Regions from separate parts of the Methylotuvimicrobium alcaliphilum 20Z genome, predicted to be linked through region 1. Evidence: riboswitches for the same ligand, from Rfam matches in the RefSeq annotation. Region 1 holds a riboswitch; the other holds the start of a gene.
What was found. A riboswitch is a leader RNA that binds a small molecule or an ion and turns the genes downstream of it on or off. The one in region 1 is predicted to bind cobalamin.
Positions count from the first base shown of each region.

Region 2: it holds a riboswitch for cobalamin, as region 1 does, so the genes downstream of both, MEALZ_RS21705 (CbtB domain-containing protein) here and MEALZ_RS04580 (TonB-dependent receptor domain-containing protein) in region 1, are expected to answer to the same signal.

Region 1 covers NC_016112.1:1,056,773-1,065,171, forward strand. The annotation lists gene MEALZ_RS04555 (RimK family protein) at 1-208, shown strand, start outside; gene MEALZ_RS04560 (M14 family metallopeptidase) at 352-1,440, shown strand; gene rimI (ribosomal protein S18-alanine N-acetyltransferase) at 1,444-2,580, shown strand; gene MEALZ_RS04570 (RMD1 family protein) at 2,610-3,404, shown strand; gene MEALZ_RS04575 (hypothetical protein) at 3,795-4,385, opposite strand; gene MEALZ_RS04580 (TonB-dependent receptor domain-containing protein) at 4,413-6,254, opposite strand; cobalamin riboswitch at 6,362-6,590, opposite strand; gene MEALZ_RS04585 (bifunctional adenosylcobinamide kinase/adenosylcobinamide-phosphate guanylyltransferase) at 6,811-7,308, opposite strand; gene MEALZ_RS04590 (cobyric acid synthase) at 7,305-8,399, opposite strand, start outside.
Region 2 covers NC_016112.1:1,721,115-1,729,004, forward strand. The annotation lists gene cobM (precorrin-4 C(11)-methyltransferase) at 2-796, opposite strand; gene MEALZ_RS07420 (cobyrinate a,c-diamide synthase) at 793-2,094, opposite strand; gene MEALZ_RS07425 (CbtA family protein) at 2,097-2,744, opposite strand; gene MEALZ_RS21705 (CbtB domain-containing protein) at 2,747-2,923, opposite strand; cobalamin riboswitch at 3,173-3,302, opposite strand; gene MEALZ_RS07430 (condensation domain-containing protein) at 3,737-7,204, shown strand; gene MEALZ_RS07435 (transposase) at 7,300-7,890, shown strand, end outside.

The DNA.
Region 1 (8,399 bases):
CGCAGCGAAAGCGGTTAAGCTGATCGGTGACGGGTTTTACGGTGTCGATATGAAACAAATCGCAGGCCGTAACGTGATTATCGAGATCAACGATAATCCGAGTATCGATAGCGGTGTCGAGGACGATTATTTGGGCGAGGATTTGTATCGCATCATCATGGAGGAGTTCGTACGCCGATTGGAGCGCAAACATAGTGCTTATGCTTGAGACAGGAAATTTCAAGGCGGTTTAGGAAAAAGCATAAAATAACTTCCCTAATGATTCCTTCGTTCCGATTGAGAGCCCGGATGCCCTAACCGCAGCGTACCTTCGAGTTCCCTATTATTTTCAGCAAACCGGATGAGTACATTATGCCGAGCCATTACGACCTAGAAAGCTTTTCCACAGACTATTTCGACGCACGCGATAAGTTTCTGTCCGCCTGTTCCAGTCAGCCAGGTCATCTGAGGCGTTTTCAGCATTCATTGTTAGCCGGCGACAATCAACCGTTGTCGACCGAGGCGTTTTGGCTCGGTGAAGAACAGGTTAGTAAGGTGTTGGTCATTATCAGCGCGACCCATGGCGTCGAAGGTTTTTGCGGTTCCGCAGCGCAAATCAATTGGCTCAGACACGCACCGATGCCCGCAGGCGATACCGCAGTGTTGTTCGTTCATGCCTTGAATCCATTCGGCTTTGCTCATTTGCGCCGGGTCAACGAAGATAATGTCGATTTGAATCGTAACTTCATCGACTTTTCCGATAGGCCTGTCAATCTAGGTTATCGAGAATTGGCCGATGTCTTGCTGCCGGAGCATTGGTCCGACGCGAACGAAAAAAGCGCAATGCAAACAATCAACGATTACCGGAAACTTTACGGTCAACGCAAGACCGAAGAAGCAATCAGCAGCGGTCAATACGAGTATCCGCAAGGTTTGTTTTATGGCGGCGCTACTGCCACTTGGTCGAGACAAGTGGTCGAAACCGTGATGCGCGAATTCGACTTGGCGAATCGGCAACGAGTCGCGGTGGTCGATATCCATTCCGGGCTCGGACCCTATGGTTATGGTGAAGTTATTTCGGATCATCCGCCTGGCTCCACGGCTGCGACATTGGCGAAACGCTGGTTCGGCGACAGCGTCACCGAGCCGGCGCTAGGGACATCGACTTCGGTGCCTAAGCTGGGCTTGCTCGATTATGCCTGGCACAAGGTTCTGGGCGATCGCGGCTGTTATATCACGTTAGAATTCGGCACCTATTCGCTCGATACGCTGTTTCAGGTATTGCGTAAAGAAAATTATTTTTGGCACAGAGATCCGGAAACAAGGCAGCTCAGTCATCCGATACGGCAACAAATTCGGGATTATTTTTATCCGGATAAGAGAGACTGGCAGGAAATGGTGCTGTTTCGTAGTGAGCAAGTGTTAACGCAGGCGCTTGATGGATTGGCGGATATGGATTGACGGATGATGACTGATTCTGCGAACGCCGAAGAAACACCGAAAATCGTGTTTCGTAGCGCGGTCAAAAATGACGTTCGGCAATTATTAGCGATTGAAAATGCTTGTTTTACGCAGGATAAATTAACCTCGCGCAATTTTCACTGGATGCTGGAAAGAGCCAATGCCGATATCATCCTTGCCGAAATCGAAGATAAAGCGGCAGGATATGCGCTGTTGTTGTACCGCAGAGGCGCATCGCTGGCACGGCTTTATTCGTTCGCGGTGTTACCCGAATACCGCGGACTCGGTATTGGCGTGGGCCTGCTTAATCACTCGGAAGCACGCGCTCGAGAGCGCGACTGCGTATATTTGAGGCTTGAAGTTCGTCCCGATAATCAACAAGCGATCGCGTTGTACCGAAAACAAGGTTATCGGCAATTCGATACTAAAGAAGATTATTATGAAGATCACAGCGAGGCGCTGTGCTTCGAGAAACGAATTATCTATCCGCATCCGGAAACCCGCCTGACCGTGCCGTTCTATCGGCAAACGACCGACTTCAGTTGCGGCCCTTCGGGGCTGTTGATGGCGATGGCCGGACTCAAGCCGGACATCGAATTGTCGCAGGCGCATGAATTGCAAATTTGGCGCGAATCGACGACGATTTTTATGACCTCCGGGCACGGCGGATGCGGACCTCACGGTTTGGCGCTGGCGGCTTGGCGGCGAGGGTTCGCTGTCGATGTGTATTTGAGTCAACAAGACGTGTTGTTTATCGACAGCGTGCGCAATCCGGAAAAACGCGAAGTCATCAGTCTAGTGCAAGAGGATTTTCTGCGCCAGCTCAAGCAAACCGACGTGCGCATGCATTTCGATAAAATCACGCTCGAAGCATTGACCGGGCATCTGGATGCCGGTCATATTCCGTTGATTTTGATCAGCACTTACCGGATCAATCGCAACAAAGCGCCGCATTGGGTAGTCGTGACCGCGCACGATCCGCACTTTATTTATCTGCACGATCCCGATGTCGATACCGAGCAGCATGCCAGCGAAGCGGATAATTTTTATGTGCCGGTGCCGAAAGCCGAATTTTTGGCGATGTCCCGCTTCGGGCGCAGCCAGCTCAGAGCCGTCGTAATCATCGCGCGGCGCGAATGACTAGAGGACTAGAGGACTAGAGGAAAGTTATGACCAGCGATCGTCCGATTAGACACTGCTTAACGGTTTGCCTTGCGCAATCCTTCGATTTTCCGGCATTGCGCGAGAAAATGTTAATGTCGGGACGCGTCAAGGCGTTTAGAAATGCCTTGGTCGTCGACTATAAAAGCGGCTGCTCGATCGTATTCGCTTACGGCGTCGCCGTGCATTGGAACGTGAGTTTGGACGAGCGGCGCAATCTTCATGATTTGTTACTAGACTTCGCGATCAAGCCCGATGCCGAGCCGCAGGAAGACAATTTCAGCTACGAAACGAACTCCGAAAAATACCGGATACAAAGCGATCATATCGAATTGATCGACGCCGATCAGATGGTGCTCCTGGCAGTGTCCCATGCAATGGCTCAGTCGATCAAACTGGCCGCATTCGAAAGCCATGCGATCAATACGATCCGCGAAACCAGTCATTTGCCCGAATCCTTGGCCAGGGAAGGGAAGATACAACTCGGCAGAAAAGCCACCGCGATGATCCGGGGGCAATTGTTTCTGACCAAGAGCGATATTATTTTGAATTACGATCTGCTCGATACGCCCGAGTTTTTCTGGGAGCATCCGGAGTACCAGAGCATTTATTCGATGGCGGCCAATTATCTCGAAATTCAGCCGCGCACCGAAGTATTGTCGAAAAAACTCGAAACGATACACGAATTGTTGGAAATGCTGGCCGACGAACAAAAACATCAGCATTCGTCGTTTCTCGAGTGGATCATTATTTATTTGATCGCGGTCGAGATCGTGATGTCTTTGATAGATAGGGTTTTTTGATGCGTCGGCAAGAGGCTCTAAACGGCTGTCCGAATGACATATACTTCGCGGTAGTTGGTTCGCGAGCGCAGTAGGGTAGGTAGGAGCGAAGCGGAAAATGCAAACGGTAGGAAAATATTGCGGCCGTAATTTATAAACCCCGTCCGGCGAGAGGTCCGCGGTGGCGGGGTTGAAACGATGGGTTTTGGCTTCCGCCTCTACCCATCCTACGCAAGAGGGGGGCATGCGGAATGGACTGCGCAGTAGGATGGGTAGGAGCGAAGCGGAAACCCATCATGGGGATCCCGCAAGCCCTTAAAAGACTTCATGAACTTCATGGTTAAACTGCCGAATTTAGGATTATGTGGGAGCGATCCCCAGGCCGAAATTCGGCTAGCAAAGGGTATAGAGTCAAGCCCCTTTATGATCTTCACTGAAAATCGGCAAGGATTTCAGCAATGCAACTACGCCGAAAATCGCGGTCGCATAGATTAACGTCGATTTGATATAAGCCGGGTAGAAATTCGCCATTTTGCTCAGTTTTTCAGACCAGTCCAATGCATCGTGACGGCCCGACAACAAATAGAAGCTGAATTCGGAAATCAGAAACGCAAGCGTCGTTGCCGCGAGTAGGATTGCGAATTGTTTTAATAACACCGAAGGGTTCGACTCTTTGAATTGGGCGCACATTTTGCCGCCGAACCAGACTGCGGCATAAGTCGGAATCAAAAAGGCATAGGCCGGCGAAACGCAAAAACTGCTGACGCCGAAGAATTGAATCACGACAAAATCGATCAATGCCGCTTCGGCCAATAAAACGGCAAAAAACCGGTTGCCGCCGAACCAAAGCCCGGCCAGAAAAAATACCGCCAAAGAGGCGTCGGGGAGTTGAAAAGGCGTGCCGATATGGCTCGAGCGCGTTGCCGCCATCAACAGCATCAGTGCGATCGCGCCAGGCTGAATAGGTAGGTTTTGGACAGGTAAACGTTGTGCGATATTCATCGTCATTTCTCCGATAAGGTTAAGTTTTTAGATGTTGTAGCGAATCGAAACGAAAAAGTTGCGATCGGCCGTGTTGTAGGTATCGACCAATTGGTATTGTTTATCCAGCAGATTATTCAATTGAGCGCTAATGGTCCAGTTTTTATTGATGTGATAGGCCGAGCGTAAATCGACGGTCGCATAACCGCTGACTTTGGTCGTATTAGCGGCATCGTCGTAGCGATAGCCCTCGGCTAATAGGAAAGCACCGACGTCGACGGGACCGAACGATCTCGATAGATCGAATGATAACATTCTATCGGTGCGGCGTGGCAGACGATTATTCGTTTCCCGGTCGACCGGGCGGAGCAAATTCATGCCCAGTTTGGCGTTCCAACCGAAAATTTGTGTGCCGATTTCGGCTTCGATCCCGTTGATTTGAGCTTTACCGATGTTTTCGGCGGATAAGTTAAACGTTGCCGGATCAAAGACATAGACGATTAGGTTATCTAGGTCGGTATGATAAGCGCGAATCTCCCACTGTAGCCAGTCATGATTACCCGCGAGTCCGACCTCGACCGATTTCGACTCCTCGGCCATTAAGTTGGGGTTGCCGAAACCGGGCCAATAGAGTTGGTTGAAGGATGGGGCCTTGAAGCCGTTGCCGAAATTCGCGAATGTACTGATGCCGTAATCCCAATTGGAACGCCAGCCGATGCTGCCGGTGACGAAATCGCCGAAGGCTTCGTTTTCATCCCAACGAATCGAACCGTTGAGATGATGGTTATCGAAGAATCGTCCGTGCCATTCGCCGAACACGCCGACATCGTAACGCGATAGCTCGGTATAGTCGGTGGTGCTATCCGCTTCATCCAAACGGTAATCGGCCCCGAGTGTCAATTGATGATCGTCCGACAATTGGATCGCATTCAACCAACTGGCATTCCAGCGCGTGCTGTCGAAACGGCTGAAAAACGTGCCGTCCGGACTGAAATTGTCGGCGTCGTCTCGGCTTTGCCCTAACCGTAAGGTCGAGCGCCAATTGTCGATGACATCGATGGCGCCGCTCAGGCCGATGACCTGATTGACGAATTCCATTCTATTCGGCGTGCCGTCGAAGTCGTTGCGACCTTCCGAGCGCATGTAGGTGGCTTCCATCTCGGCATTGTTATCGAAGCGATGGCCCAAGCGTGCATTGAGGCCGGTATTATAGAAACCGTCTTTATCGGGCTCATCCACCCCGAAAAAACCGGTAGTCGGTTGCCGTGCGTCGAAGCCTTGCGAATTGAAATGCGACGCGCCGAGGGTATACCAACTATTTTGATAACGCCCGCTGATCGTGCCCGAAGCCTTCGCGGTATTAAACGAGCCGCCGCCGGCATCGATCGTGATCGTCGGTTTTTCTTTTTGTGCGCCTTTGCGGGTAAAAATTTGAATGACGCCGCCCAAGGCTTCGGCGCCCCAAAGACTGGATTGCGGACCGCGAATGATCTCGACGCGTTCGATTTGATCGATCGGCAGCAGTTCGAACGGCGAAGTACCGGAGGTGACAGAACCGAAGCGGATGCCGTCGACCAAGACCAAGACATGGCCGGAATTGGTGCCGCGTATGAAGACGCTGGAGTTTTTTCCGTATCCGCCTTGTTGTGTGATATCGAGTCCGGTCGAACCTCGGAGCAATTCCGGCAAGGTGTTGACCTGAAGTCGTTCGATGTCTTCGCGAGTATAGACGGTGCTGGCGGTTGCCAGATGTTCTTTGGGGCTGTCGGACCGAGTTGCCGTGATCAACATCTCGGGTAAATGTAACGGTGTTTCGTCCGGGGCCGAGTCGGCCAAGGCCGGAAGATGGAAGCCGGTGAATAACAGTGGGCTTAAAAAGAATGTTCGCATGATGTCCTCTGCGCCGCCCGCGCATGAAAGGTTGTAGTATTACAACGCAAGGGCGCGCGGCGAAAAGGCAGAGTATGGCTCGACCGTTTCGTTAACAGCCCTCCGCTGTGTCGAATCGCTATCGGGCCGGTCTCCGGGCTTATAAGTGGCCATAGGCCTGAATCATCGCCTTCCCATGTCATTGCACACAGTGGCAAATTGATGATTCTTTACTTATCTACCGTTGCGGGGGCAGCGCCGGCTTTGGCTTGATGACCTGACCGGCTTCCCGTTTAACCCCGCCCTAGAATCGACAGGTCGATTCTAGGGCGGGGCACCTGAAAGCAAGGAGGGCATTATAGGGATTTACCGGCTGAATGCAAGTGGAAGAAAAATAGAGAGGATTCAATCGAAAAAAGCATTTTTGGGGCGGACTTGGGCGGGACGGAGTTTGCAACTCCGTCCCTAACCGTTTCGACTGTGGCCGAAGCAAATCAAAACGTTTGGGCCGGGTTACATAACCCGCCCCGAGCGAGGCATGCGGAACCATTTAGGGAAGTTATTCCTAGCCAGGCCCTTATTTCATCTGCAATTTCAACCCGGCGCTGCAAAAAAAGACTCGCTCGCAATGCCGCCCCATCAATTGCGCGGCCTTGCCCGATAAATCGATGAATTGCCGGGCTAAGCGATTGTCGGGAATGACGCCGAGGCCTACCTCGTTATGAATCAAGACCAATTCGACGGGAAGCTGCAACACGGCGTCTAATTCCTGCAGAATGTCGGATTCGGGAATTTGATGATACAAGGCGTTGTTCAGCCACATCGACACGCACTCGACCAATACCGGACGGTCTAAGCCTTGTAGTGCGGCGAGCAGCTTGACCGGTTCCTCGATCGTGACGAACGAATCCTGCCGGCGCTGTTGGTGAACGGCCACTCGGGTCTTCATTTCGTCGTCGAAAAATTCGGTCGTCGCCAGATAATAGGGTTTTTCATTCCCGCATCGCTGTAAAACATAGTCTTCCGCCAAACGCGATTTACCGCTTTTGACGCCGCCGATGAATAAGGTCTTCATGCCTGTTCCTGTAATGCTTGTAGGATTAACGATAAATCCAAATTGGCCGCGACCCGGTCGGCGAAACCCTGAATTTGAGCATCTCGGTAGACGGCGTAGGCATAACCCCGATAATCGGGGGTCAGGGCTTTGAAATAAGCGGTTCGAAATACGTCGTTGTCGAAAATGCCGTGTACATGCGTGCCGGCGACCGCGCCTTGCCGATAAAAAAGCGGGAATTGAGTCATGCGCCCGCAATGAATTTCATAGCCGCTCAAACCCGGATAGTCGAACAGGTCATAGCTGCCGCGCCGGACGATCTTGGGTAGCCGGTAAAACACCTCGTCATCGATAAAACCGAATCCGGATTCGCTGCCGGGCCGGTCGTGTTCGATAGCGTCAGGGTCGTGCAACGTTCGGCACAGCATCTGGTAACCGCCGCAAATACCGAACACCGCTTTGTCGAAACGCTCGATTTCGTCGAACAAGCCTTGTTGCTTCAGCCATCTCAAATCGCGCAGCACGGTTTTACTGCCCGGCAACAGCACCATGTCGAAACCGCTCAAGGGGCGGTAGGCTTGAATCAATTCGACATGCAGCTCTTCATCCGCCATCAATACGTCCAGATCGTTATAATTGCTCAAGCCGGGGTAGGCGATCGCGGCAATACGAATCTTGACGCCGTTCAGGCGTTGCCGGTAATTATTGAGCGATTGCGAATCTTCCATGTCGATATTGAGCGGCTCGAACGGCAATACGCCGAGCACCGGCACGCCGAAGCGCTCTTTGATGATGGTTTCGCCTTCATCGAAAAAACGCCGATCGCCCCGGAATTTATTGATAACGACGCCGATCAAATTTTTGCGCATGACAGGATGCATCAATTCCAGCGTGCCGTAAATCGACGCGAAGACGCCGCCCCGTTCGATGTCGGCGACCAGAATGTTTTTGGTGCCGAAGGTATTGGCGACAAAACTGTTCGATAAGTCTTTATGCAGTAGATTGAGTTCGACCGGAGAGCCGGCGCCTTCGGCGATGACCAAGTCATGAGACTGCCGGAGCGTCGTAAAGGCTTGTTCAACCTGTAATTTAAGGTCGCCTATCGAATCGTA
Region 2 (7,890 bases), 660 kb from region 1:
CTTAAGAATCTGATTGCTCGGCGCGGCGAAAACGATGCGTGAAGCCGGCGTCGTAAAGTTTGGATTTTTTTAAGTCCGGCCAATGGCGCGCGCCCAACGTGGGGCTGACGACGATCATCGCCTGACTGTTGATTTTGGCGGCGCGGCAGCGTTCGCGGATGTCGGCGAGCGTGCCGCGAATGATGTGTTGCTCGCCCGGCCAACTGGCCTTGTGCACGACCAGGACGGGCGATTCGTCGGTCCAGCCGGCGGCTTTCAGTTCGCGTTCGATGGTTGGCAGCAAGGTGATCGATAAAAACAAGCACAGCGTCGAATGATGGCCGGCCAATTCCCGAAGCGATTCGCCTTCCGGCATCGGCGTGCGGCCTTCGACACGGGTCAGGATCACGGTTTGCGTGACTTCCGGCAAGGTCAGGCTTTCCACCGCGCAGGCCATCGCGGCCATTGCCGACGACACTCCCGGCACCACCTCGACGGCAACGCCGGCCTTATCCAGGGGTTGAACCATTTCGATCAGGGCGCCATAGAGGCCCGGATCGCCGGTTTGTAGGCGGATCACGGTCTTGCCGGGTTGCGCTTGGGCGATCAACCAATCGGTGATCTGCTCCAGCGTCATGTCCTTGGAATCCTTGATCGCGCAATGCGCCGGCGCCCATTGCGTCGCGGCTTGTTGTACCAGGGAACCGGCGAACAGAATGGCGTCGGCCTTGGCAATCAAATCGCGGCCCTTGACAGTGATCAAATCCGGATCGCCGGGGCCGGCGCCGACAAACCAGACTTTTGCTAATCCGGTCATTGAAAAAATCCTGCGGCTTGTTGCGGGTTGAACGGAAAATAAGTATGCAGATAAGAGGCTTGCAACGATCCTACGCGGAAAAACTGTTCGCCTTGGCTGCGGTTGCGTTGCGGAATCGATACGGTCGAGGCTTCCTTATCGGTTTCCAGAAGCGAATGATGAAAACTATGGCCGCGTATTTCTCCGTGCTCCAGCTGCAAACTGTGCATGCCCAGATTGACCAGCCGGTTCTGCATTGTCGCGCGACCCGGCAACAGGCCCGTCATCGCGGCCGATTGTCCCTGTTTGTCGGTCAGCGTTTCCAAGAGGTATAAAAAACCGCCGCATTCGGCATAAATCGGTTTACCGGCGCGGTGATGATCATGCAAGGCCTGTTTCATCGCGCGATTATCGGCGAGGGCCATTAGATGCAGTTCCGGATATCCGCCCGGAAGATAAAGGCTATCGACCTCCGGCAATTCGGTGTCGGTCAACGGCGAGAAGAAACACAGCTCGGCGCCCATGGCCTGCAAGCAATCGAGGTTGGCTTGGTAGATGAACGAAAAGGCCGAATCGCGGGCGATGCCGATGCGCTTGCCGGCAAGAAGGCGCGGCGTCGGCGTCGTTGCAACCGGAGCAAAGGCAACCGGTTCGGGCAAGCGGCATGGCGCGGATTCGGTCAATAATTTGGCGGCTCGAGCCAGTCTTCGGTCCAAATCGCCGATCTCGTCCGCTTGCAGTAAACCCAAATGCCGCGACGGCAAAGCGATATCCGCGTCTTTAGATAGGGCCGCCAGCAGGGGCATGTCTTCGGGCAGCGCTTCTTGCAGTAATCCGGCATGGCCTGGACTGCCGACCTTGTTGGCGATAACGCCGGAAAACCTTAGGTGCGGCCGGTAATGAGCCAAACCGTAGGCGACGGCGGCAAAGGTTTGCGCCATGCCTTGCGCGTCGATCACGGCGGCGACCGGTACCGACAACGCCTGTGCCAGATCGGCGCTGCTACTGTCGCCGTCGTAGAGGCCCATTACGCCTTCGATCAGGATGACATCGGCCTCGGCGGCGGCGCGATAGAGCAAGTCTCGGCAATGCGCCTCGCCCATCATCCACAAATCCAGCTGATAGACCGGCCGTCCCGAGGCATGAGCCAGAATCTGCGGATCGATGAAATCCGGGCCGGTTTTGAATACGCTGACCTTGCGGTTTTGACTTCGGTAATAGGCTGCCAGCGCGGCGGTAATGGTCGTCTTGCCTTGGCCGGAAGCGGGCGCGCTGATCAGCATGGCCGGACAATGGCGGACGGATGGGCTAGTGTTCATAATCAGAGTTTGAGTTTGGTCATGCTGAATCCGGCTAAAGCGCCGAGGCTCAGCCAGAATAGGGCATTGCTAAAGGCGGACATCACTACGAAGCGTTGTTGTAAGGCTTCGGGCGCCAAGGCTTGCGCTATTTCCGGATGCGGGGCCCCGATCAAATGCGGGGCAGCCGCTAACATGCTGCCGGCGATTTGTAGGCCATGGTTTTTGCTCAATAAGAGTCCGTATAAACCGGCCGCGGTCGATGCCGCGGTGAACAGCCACCAGGCTTGCCGGCTGAGCAAAGCGGCGCTGTCGGTTCCGGGCAATTCCGGCGGTAGGCCCAATGAAGGCGCGGCGAAAAAAACCAAATACCCGGCCGAGCCCCACAATAAGCCGCGCCAATAGCCGCCTGTGCCGTGCCAATACATCGCCGCACTCAAGAGCAAGGCAAAGCCGAAGCCGCTCAGTCCGTTAAACAGTATCGTGAAGGCGAAGCGTTGCCAGCCGTTTTCCGGTTGCCATTCATGTTCGGAGCCGGTTGCGGGCGCTTCGAATTGTTCCGCGGCTAAAATCAGAGGTTGCGTCAGATAATACTGTAAGACGCTGAGCAGCAGGCCGGACAGGATTCCGGCCGCCAATGCGGCGATCACCAGTTTACGAAAATCGGCCACGCTTAATGACAGGGAAATGCGGCGCTATGGCGTCCGTCGTGTGCGGCATTATGAATGTAGTTGTTGGCGTCCTGCATGAAGCCGAGGCCTAGAATCACGGTCAAGCCCAATACGATGGCGCTCAAGCCCGGGAGAAATTTAGCGGAGTAAACGACGGAAGAGCCGGCGAGTGTTTTCATGGTGATTGTCCTTCCCAAGTCTGATTGACGGAAAAACGGAGGGGAAGACAAACCAAAAAAGATTTGACAGATCGCCCGCCGCAATACTGTTCTGCAAGGCGATTTCCGGCGAAAAACATACCCAACTAACTGGTCTTTTTGTCCATCTACTGCAAACCGGAAAGGGTTACATAGCGCAACTATGCGCCCCTTTCCGGTTTTTGTAGCTGAACAAAAATCCTGCGTTATTTGGGTATGTTTATTCTTGTCAATCGCCTAAGTTTTAGGGCCTGTCTCCGGGCTCGTGAAAAATCACCTACCGTTGCGGGGGCAGCGCCGGCCTTTAACCGGCTTCCAGTTTCACCCGCGCAGTGCGGGAACCGTAAAACAAGCTGGGGATTATAGGTTACCCATCAAAACCGTGCAAATGGAATGTAAGTATTCAGTCACCTCTTTGAAAAAGAGGGGCTAGGGGAGATTTTATAAATAAATCCCCCTCAATCCCACTTTTCAAAGGGGGAGGCCAACAATAAGCCTGGATTGCGGTAATTTGCCTACGGGGTCTGAATACTTACAATGGAATGTGTCATTCTGCTAACCCGAACCGGTCGAGAGCTAAAGGCAAAAGTTTTGTTACGTAGAACATCTATGAGGAAAATATTCCGCTGAATCGTCTTCAATATAATTCGACTTAAGTTGATTAAATGCGAATTTCTTGGTGAGTTGCCGTGTTTATCCAACTCGGCGCTCATCGGCAACCAATCACCCCGAACAAACAAAAACGCCGCTGTAGCTGAAAGAGTTGTAAGCACGACTGCACAAGATTCGATCGGTATGGATTTGAAGATCGCCAGTGTGTTGCCGAGACAACCGGGTAACGCCAATCGATACGCGCGGCTTATACATGTTATCAGCTTCTATGAGTACGGAGGGTATGTGTTAAACGATCGACCTAATTTTGACAGTTCCGTTATCGATGCCCCATTACTCGACGGGGCAATATCCTTAACCGACATATTACAACGCCGCGCGGTATGCCATCCGCACCGAACCGCATATACATTCCTGGATTTCGGCGGCCCAACCCCTCGTTCACTAACCTACGGCGAACTCAATCAAGAAGCTAGGCAATTGGCTTTTCAATTACATCGAATGGAACTACGAGGCGAGCGAGCGGTATTGCTCTATCCGCCCGGGCTGGACTATATCGTAGCGTTTTATGCGTGCTTGTATTCCGGCACTATTGCCGTTCCAGCCTATCCGCCCAGCAACAATCGGCATATGCCCAGGTTGCAGGCCATCATTGACGACAGCAAGGCGAAAATCATTCTGACTACCGGTCAAGTGGCGAATAGCATTCGCCAATTTGCCGGCGCCACGGAAAATTTGTTAGATAGGCGCTGGGTTCAAACCGATACCCTCGAAACTCACGATACCGGCTTATGGCAAGCTTCGGTATTGCAAGAAAAGGATCTAGCCTTTCTGCAATATACCTCGGGCTCGACCGGAAACGCCAAGGGTGTCATGATCAGCCACGGCAACTTGATGGCCAATCAGCAATTGATCCAACGCCGATTCGGCCACGACGAACGGTCGACGGTAGTCGGTTGGTTACCGCTTTATCATGATATGGGACTGATCGGCAATGTCATGCAGCCTCTGTATTGCGGGGCCAGCGCCGTTTTGATGTCTCCGATGGCATTTTTGGAAAAACCGTTACGCTGGCTGCAGGCGATTAGCGATTACCGGGCGCACACCAGCGGCGGTCCTAACTTTGCCTACGATTTATGCACTCAAAAAATTAGCCGCGATGAACTGGAGGCTATTGACCTCGGTAGTTGGCAATTGGCATTTAACGGTGCAGAGCCGGTCAATCCTAAAACGTTGGAGCGATTCAGCCGGACCTTCGCAGACTGCGGATTTCAACGCTGCGCGTTCTATCCCTGTTACGGTCTGGCAGAAGCCACGTTATTGGCAACGGGAGGTACGAAACAATCTCCGCTGACAATAGCTGCGTTCGATCGAGCCGCCTTGGAAGACCGGACCGCTCGGCCGGTTGCAGACAATCATCCGAATGCCAAACAATTCGTCGGTTGCGGAGCTGCCGATAGCCATGCCGGACAAGACTTACGTATTGTCGATCCCGATAACAATGAAATCTATGCGGATGGCAGAATCGGAGAGATTTGGCTTAGCGGCCCGAGTATCGCCCAAGGTTATTGGAAAAATCCGGAAACCAGCCAAAAGACCTTTGTGAACGATACCGGCGGCAAACGCTGGTTACGTACCGGCGATTTAGGCTTTATCAACGATGGAGAATTATTCGTTTCCGGTCGGCTAAAAGACTTGATCATCGTCCGCGGCCGTAATTATTACCCGCACGACCTGGAATATGCCGTCGAATCGGCTACCGATGCGCTGAACCCGGCATCCACGGTCGCGTTTGCCCTTGCGGAAGACGAAGCCGAAAAAGTGATCGTGTTGGCCGAATTGAAGCGCAACCGGATCAGGCAAGGCGATTATCAACACGAATTCGCCGCCATTCGCGCCCGCTTGACAGAAGAATGCGGTATTCAGGCCGAACGTATCGTATTGCTCAAGCCCGGCGCCATATTAAAAACCAGTAGCGGCAAACTGCGCCGCAGTGCGTGCAGGGACCTTTATGTGCAACAGGGTTTTGCATGCATCGCCGTCGACGCGCTGCAAGCAGCCAACGACACGACACCGCCGCCGGTGAATGTGGATAAAGGCACTCACGAGAGGCGCTTATTACGCCAGGCCTTGTTGTCGATGAATTGCACTCATGCCATCGATCTGTTGGCTGGACACCTTGCAATCAAAGCGGCCGAGTTATCCGGCGCGGCCGAAGACACTATCGAACCGAATCATACCCTGACCGGCCTGGGTTTGGATTCGCTAAAAGCCGTGGAAATGAAATATTTCATCGACGAATTATTAGCGGTGGACATGCCGATTACCGGCTTACTCGGCAACGCCACCCTGTTTGACAGTGCGCTAACGGCATTGAATTTGGCCAAGACTGTCGGCCAAGAGACACCGTCTCTTATCGATAAAGACGGCCAGGGTTCGAATACCGCCATGTCATACAACCAACAGGCGTTGTGGACACGGGCAAAAATAGAAAGTGACGAAGCAACGCTGTATCACATGCCGATCGCATTGCAAATACGGGGGGAATTGGATTACCCAGCGCTGGATCGCGCGCTGGCCGAATTGCACCGGCGTCATTCGCAATTATGCAGAGGCTTTGATCTAGGTGCCGATAATCGTCCTATTAGCTTCCCGCTGGAACGATTGGAATCGTCGCCGGTACGCACTGTTTGTAGCGATTATGTTCAGCAAATGAAGGCGCTAGACGTTCTTATCAACAAACCGTTCGATCTGCAACACGGGCCGCTGCTGCGATGCGGAATTTTCAGTTGCAGCGATGACGATCATATCCTGGCTTTTTGCGCCCATCACCTGATCGTCGATTTTCGGTCCTCACGGGTACTACTCGCCGAATTGCAGGCTTTATATGCGGGATACCTTAACGGCATCCCCGCCAACTTACCGCTGTCGCAAGCCGACTATGCCGAATTCGTGTCCTGGCAACGGGACTACCTGAATAGCGAAGCCGCCGAACAAGACCTTGATTATTGGCGCCGGCAACTGGCAGGCGAATTGCCCAGGCTGGAGCTGCCAGGTTATTTCGTCACCGAACCGACGCAAGCAAGTTCTGCCGGCATGGAAAGACTGTCGATAGCAGCTGACACGCTCATTCGGCTGAAAAACTTGGCGGCTGAACAACACGTTACCTTATATACGTTGTTATTGACCGTATTCAAAATACTGTTGTATCGATACAGCTCTCAAAACGATCTAATTGTAGGGTCGCCAACGTTTGGCCGCCCATTAAGTCGATTTGCCGATCTGGTGGGTTACTTCGTAAATCCCGTTGCGTTGCGGAGCAAGCCGGGCGGCGGCTTAAGGTTCAGCGAATACCTAAGCGCCGTCAATACCGTGGTACTTGGCGCATTGGAGCATCAGCACTATCCGCAAACGCGCATCATTGAAAATTTACGAAGCGAGAAGGGGCAAGGTACGCTAGAACTCTACCGCATTTTCTTCGCTTTGCAAGACGGTTCCGACCCAATGGCTGCCGCATTGGCAATCGGAAATGCCGGCATCAGTCTGCAATGGGCTGGCTTCGAAGCCGTAATTTGTAAATTGCCCAATACCGCCGAGGAATTCGATTTAGCCATGTTAGCCGCTGAAACCGGAGAAGGGTTATCGGCATAAGCGCCAACTTAAGACGCAAGGCATTGATTCACAGTTGAAAAATCAAGATGTGGCCACAACATAGAGTATTTTTACCGACGAAAGTGAAAATCCCTATGAAGCAGCCACAGCTAACAGATACCCTTTTTGATGACTTTTTGCAAGAGCTTCCAGCAGATTTCCAGGAGCAGGCCTATGAATTACAGGCGTTTGCACGGGCACGGAAAATCCGATCACCGTTGCAATTATTGCAGTTAGTCCTGTTGTATTGCGGACAGGACTTGTCGTTGCGCAGCTGTGCCGGCGAAGTTGCCAAGCTTCAAGGCTATTTGAGCGACACGGCGGTGACCAAGCGACTGGCGGCCTGCTTGGCGTGGATCAAGTCGTTACTGAAGCGTGTGTTCGGATTGGATAAACAGATTAACAATGGCTCCTTGAATTTCATTGTGATTGACGGTTCGACCGTGCAAGAACCCGGCGCGAAAGAAACAACGTATCGCTTGCATGTGGCGATCGACTTGATGAGCTTGACACTTCGCGAGGTCAACGTCACGACCGATAAAGTCGGCGAGAGCTTAGATCACTATCAGTTAGCCGCAGGTGATGTCGCGTTGCTTGATCGAGGCTACAACCAACCGAAGTCTTTAGTCCCGGTCATTGATCGCGGCGGCCACGTCGTGCTGCGCTACAACCCACACAGCATGACC